2 regions of the Paenibacillus sp. FSL L8-0435 genome follow, and region 1 is predicted to be linked to the other one. Evidence: riboswitches for the same ligand, from Rfam matches in the RefSeq annotation. Region 1 holds a riboswitch; the other holds the start of a gene.
The links. Region 1 has a riboswitch for glycine ahead of gcvT (glycine cleavage system aminomethyltransferase GcvT). Riboswitches for the same ligand answer to the same signal wherever they lie in the genome.
Positions count from the first base shown of each region.

Region 2: another riboswitch for glycine. It lies ahead of sdaAB (L-serine ammonia-lyase, iron-sulfur-dependent subunit beta); the one in region 1 lies ahead of gcvT (glycine cleavage system aminomethyltransferase GcvT).

Region 1 is NZ_CP150185.1:5,410,843-5,413,879, reverse strand. It holds gene gcvPA (aminomethyl-transferring glycine dehydrogenase subunit GcvPA) at 1-272, opposite strand, end outside; gene gcvT (glycine cleavage system aminomethyltransferase GcvT) at 269-1,405, opposite strand; glycine riboswitch at 1,726-1,848, opposite strand; gene gcvH (glycine cleavage system protein GcvH) at 2,193-2,585, shown strand; gene NST33_RS24070 (PTS mannitol transporter subunit IICB) at 3,005-3,037, shown strand, end outside.
Region 2 is NZ_CP150185.1:517,266-520,302, forward strand. It holds gene NST33_RS02495 (collagen-like triple helix repeat-containing protein) at 1-694, shown strand, start outside; glycine riboswitch at 835-959, shown strand; gene sdaAB (L-serine ammonia-lyase, iron-sulfur-dependent subunit beta) at 1,238-1,927, shown strand; gene sdaAA (L-serine ammonia-lyase, iron-sulfur-dependent, subunit alpha) at 1,917-2,894, shown strand.

The DNA of each region.
Region 1 (3,037 bases):
ACATGATTGATGACGGAAGGAACATGATGATCATATATGCCAGCGCCGAGGAAGCTGGCGTGTGTTTCGAAATTGGCGTTGGCGCCGGCTTGTTTGGACATGTGACGTGTCAGCGCATATTCATCAAGTTTGGAGGATACGGGCAGCTCGCCCTGATAACGAATCTCCTGCGGAATGTCCTGAAACAGATCCTCCAGCGTACCCACACCAATGGTTGCGAGCATGGCGTTCTGATCTTGCTCAGTCATGGGAATGTAACGGTGCTTGCTCATGCTTGATCAGCTCCTTGAGTAGGTGTCTTCGACGTACGTGTCCGTTTATGAAAAGGGGTCTTCACGACCTCGGCTTTTAATTTCTTGCCGCGAATCTCAATCTCAAGCGGGGTTCCCAGCGCAGCGTATTTGCTGTCGATGAGGGCAAGCCCCAGATTACGCTTCAATGTAGGTGATTGCGTGCCTGTTGTCACTTCACCGATCTGTACGCCTTCGGCGTAAATCGGATAGTGGGGGCGGGGAATACCGCGCTCCAACACTTCGATGCCGACCAGTTTGCGGGCGGGCCCGTCAGTTTTTTGCTGTAACAAGGCTTCGTGTCCGATAAAAGGTCCGGCATTCAGCTTCACAAACATACCTACGCCAGCTTCGAGTGGAGAGATAGTTGCCGACAATTCCTGTCCATACAGAGGGAGCTTTGCTTCAAAGCGCAGTGTATCCCGAGCACCGAGGCCTGTGGGTACAAGTCCGTGACCTTCACCGGCTTGCATTAACCCATTCCAGACCACAGCGGCCTGATCTGCAGGAACATATAGCTCAAAGCCATCTTCACCGGTATAACCGGTACGGGACAACAGTAATTTTACTCCACATACTTCAGCATCCTGCACAAAACGAAACGGTTCAATCGAGCTTACATCCGTATCTGTAACTTTTCCGATAATGTCTACAGCCAGTGGACCTTGCAAGGCGAGTAGCGCCGTCTGCTCCGAATCGTTGGTCATGCTTACGCCGGGAATCAAGTGCTCTTGCAGCCACGCCCAATCCTTGTCGATGTTGGAGGCGTTAACCACAAGCATATAATGCTGATCTTCCAGCTTATACACGAGCAGATCATCCACCACACCGCCATCTGGATAACACATCAGGGTGTACTGGGCTTGATCGGGAACCAGCGTGGTCACATCATTGGTCATCATTTGTTGCAAAAACGCTTCAGCCTGCTCACCCTGTACCGTGAATTCGCCCATATGGGATACATCGAACAGTCCCGCGCGCTCGCGTACCGCTTCATGTTCTTTCTGGATTCCGCTAAATTGTACCGGAAGCTCCCAGCCTCCAAAATCAATGCACCGTACGCCTTCGTATTGCTGATACAGTGGGAAGAGTGGTGTTCTAAGCAAATCGGACATCAAATCACCTCGTCATGGGCCGTGAGCCGGCCGGATATACAATCGTGGATCAATGAACCAGGGTATTTTTAAATTTCCAGCTAGATAATTTCATCACATAAGTATGGTAAGGCAGCTATGGCAGCGCCGTTCTACATCCTGTTTTTCGTTTTTTGGGAAAAAGGAAAAGGACAGGCCAAAGAATCGGCATGCCAAGTAGCACGCTGTATTCTAAGGCTCTGTCCCTTGTACCTGAGAGTTACCCCGCTGCGTTGTGCAGCAGGTTTCCCCTTGGGTGATCATAACGCCCGCACAGGGCGAATAGATGCTCTCCAGAGTTGCGTCCCGTAAAAGTCCTTTTGCCTGAGAGATTCACCTCCGCTTATCGGTGGTTTACTCCTTCGGCGTTACCTCATGTACATCCCGAATCGGGTGTCACGGGTAATCTCTCCCTTTACATTCATCCGCGGGTATTACATAGTCCAATAAACATATTTACTCTTTTCATTAAAACGTGAATCCACTACCGATGTCAAGAACGATATCATAGATAACAATTTAAAACCGAATATTTAATCTGTTTTCTATGTTATTGTTCGTGTATTTATAAAGAGTGCGCTTACTATTCTAATATTCACCAGTATATGAAGAAAGAGTGTAATCCGGTTACAGGATTTAGAGGTGTTCAGTAAATAAATTGTGAGGTATATTGACATTTGATTCATAAATATCATACGCTATGTTCTGGGAAAAAGGTTAAGGTCAAAGAACGCATGCACTCATTTAATGAAAAGCGAGGCGGATATCGATGAGCGAATTGAAAAGTGATTTCCTGTACAGTGAAGAGCATGAATGGGTGCAAACCGTAGGGGAGGATACTGTACGTATTGGCATTACCGAGTTCGCACAGCATCAGCTGGGTGACATTGTGTTTGTGGAACTGCCTGACCTTGAAACCAATGTAAAAGCAGAAGATAGCATTGGAACGATCGAATCGGTCAAAACGGTTTCGGACTTGTTCTCTCCCGTCACAGGTTCAATTATTGCAGTTAATGATTCGTTGCAGGATTCCCCTGAACTTGTGAACAGCTCTCCTTACGAGGAAGGCTGGATGATTGAGATTCGTGTTGAGGGAGATCTGACAGCAGCATTGTCTACATTGATGAATGCAGACGCGTATCGGAAACATACGGAAGAATAGTTTTAACGAACTTGTACTTATTAACATATATTTTATAACCAAATGATATGAGCTTCATATTGTTTCGACCTGTGTGAGCCTGATGCTTGCACGGGTTTTTTGTGCTTTCCAAGAATGGTTTTGAATGTGGATTGAAGCAGATTGTGGATGTAAATCACCTGATTGGACCAAGCTATAGGTTAGAAAATGATTCTGGAAATGATAAAAGTCATAGGCAAGAAAAGCCTTGTGTATCAATGGGTTCAGGCATTATGCATCGATTAAAACGATTACATAACCTAATGTTGTCATCATTGTTCATGACGAAAGTACGCTTTCATTTCATTGAACAGGAGAGCATTCTCGCTTAGGATTACAGCAGGGGAGAAATGATACCCCTTTCATAAATCATAATCACTTGATCCAAGGAGGATAATACAATGAGTAATTTGGACCAATCGTCCAATTCCAAA
Region 2 (3,037 bases), 2.2 Mb from region 1:
TACGGGTGCGACAGGCGTGACGGGAACGACGGGAGTCACTGGTGTTACAGGAGCGACAGGAGTGACGGGATCCACCGGAATCACTGGAGATACAGGCGCGACAGGCGTGACGGGAACGACGGGATCCACTGGTGTTACAGGCGCAACAGGCGTAACGGGTGCGACCGGAGTCACTGGTATTACAGGTGCGACAGGCGTAACCGGAACAACCGGGACGTCCGGAGTAACGGGAGTAACGGGAACGACCGGAGCCACTGGGGCTACAGGTGCGACCGGATCAACGGCAGCTTCTGCTCCTGCGGATTCTTCCTTGTTTGCTGATAGCCAGACCACGGCGTTGGGTCTTTCATTAGTAGCTGAAACGACGATTCAGACACTTAATGTACCTGTAGTGGCAGGTCAACGCGTGAAAATAGACAACAGTACACAAGTAGCAGTAGTTGTAGGTTCTAACTGGACTATCGCATATAACATTAATCTGAGACGTAACGGAGTTCTAATTAATCAATTGCAACTCTCAAGGAGCGGTAATGCTGCGGGAACGTTAAGGTTTCTTTCCTCCAACACTTACGTGGATACTGCCCCTGCTACAACGACTAACGCATACACGATAAGCATCCAATTTACAACCACTACAAGCGTCACTAGTGCCTCAGCGGAAGTGAGAAATATTAATGCTATTCGCTTCAGTTAAAATAGACATCGAACTTATGATAATTACACGTTACTTTTGTTGACATATATGATGTTGTACATTACTCTATGGGTATGCTTGATCATGATCAAAAACTTAGAAATGTACCAATTCGAATCGAATTAAGATAATACAGCGGATGATAACGAGCGGGAGAGACCTGGGTTAGCCGAGCAATATGGCTAGTGTTCAGGCACCGAAGGAGCAAGCTGCTGCGCACCCGGCGCAGTGGTTAATCTCTCAGGTAAATGTACCATCGTTGGACGCAACTCTGGAGAGTGCGCGAACTGCGCCACCCAAGGGGTATATGATCAGTCAGCCCGGTGAACTTGTCTGTAATCGCAGGCAGTGCACCCTTGTCGTGAGACACTGCTGATCGTGAAACTCTCAGGTATCGAGGACAGAGAGAGGGCCTAAGGCCTTCTTCTGTCCTTTTTTGATGTCATCATATCTAAATAAGGGACATTGTGGATGAAACTCCTGGATCGAAATGACGAATACATTTTACAAATATGAATCATGATTAATAATGGAGGTTTACAAGTGCGATTTAAAGATGTTTTCTCAATTATTGGTCCGTCGATGACGGGGCCTTCAAGTTCACATACAGCTGGAGCGGCAAGGTTAGGGAGAATTGCTCGACAGTGGCTAGGATGTACGCCAGATCGTGCCCGGCTGACACTGTACGGTTCATTTGCAGATACGTATCAGGGGCACGGAACAGATCTGGCACTGATCGGCGGTCTGCTGGATTATGTCACAGACGATCCGCGTATCCCGGATGCAGAGCAATACGCAGAGGAAGCGGGCATGGAGGTTGAGTTTTATACAAGTGGCCTGCCTGCTCCTCATCCAAATACGGTCAAAATTGAGTTGTGGCATGGAGAACGTGCCTGCTCCTTAATCGGTGCATCCATTGGTGGTGGAAGCGTATCGGTGCATTCGATGAATGATTTTCGTGTTCAGATTAGTGGTGAGTTTCCAACACTCGTTCTGCGACATGCGGACAAAGCAGGGGTGCTTGCATCGGTAACGTCCACGATCAGTTCATCCGGGGTTAACATCGGGTATATGCAGGTGGACCGGAAAGCCCGTGATGGCGAGGCACTTACCGCGATGGAAATGGATGGTTTGCCTAATCCCGATATGCTCAAGCGTCTAAGGGAGCTGGACCATGTGCTAGACATTCGTGTTATTGATTTGAAGAGAGGAGTTGATTCGGATGCGATTTAAACATTTACACGAACTGAATACGATCTGTACAGCGGAATCCAAAACCATTGCTCAGCTAATGATTGAGGAGCAAGTTCAGGAGACCAATACACCGGAAGCGGATGTTGTGAAGCAGATGTCTGAATATTATCAGGTGATGAAGGAAGCGGTACGCAAAGGGTTAACGGAAGATACGACATCACGCAGTGGATTAACAGGTGGAGACGGCAAAAAAATGGCTGAGTACATTCGCAAGGGCGAGACTTGCTCGGGAGATGCTTCCGCACTTGCCATGGCGTATGCCCTGTGTGTATCTGAAGTGAATGCCTCCATGGGTCGGATCGTGGCAACACCAACAGCCGGTTCCTGCGGCATCATCCCCGGTGTGTTTATTAGCTCACAGGAGCGATTTGGCTGGACGGACGAACATTTGGTGAACGGGTTGTTCTGTGCGGGAGCGATTGGTTATGTTATTGCCAACAATTCATTTATCTCCGGGGCCGAAGGTGGCTGCCAGGCGGAAGTGGGTTCCGCGATCGGCATGGCTGCGGGTGCCATGGTTGAACTGCGTGGAGGTACACCGGAACAGGTCGTTCATGCCGTTGGTTTGGCGTTAAAAAATACACTGGGCCTTATCTGCGATCCGGTCGCAGGCCTTGTTGAAATCCCGTGCATCGTCCGTAATGGACTGGGTGCAGTTACGGCGCTGGCTGCGGCTGACATGGCCCTGGCCGGAGTGCGTAGTGCCATTCCGTCAGATGAAGTCATCGATGTCATGCTGGAAGTAGGCAGTGCGATGCCGAGCCGCCATCGGGAGACAGCCCAAGGCGGGTTGGCCCAGACGCCAACAGGCCGCAAAATGATGCAAAAGCTGGCTAAACCAAAGGCAAAGCGTGCCGAGCCTGAGCAGGAGTCGAAACCGGCGGATTCTGACACAACTACAAGTGGGGCGGACAATGCTCAAGTGGACAAGGGTACTCAGGTTTAAGCTGAACCGGGACCACCGATATATAAATCAGTGACATTATGATGTATAACGGCGAATACAAAATTACAAAACAAGCGTCCGCGAACCCGAATCCGGGTTATGCAGGACGCTTGTTTTATGCTGCCAGATGAAGCGAAGTTAGG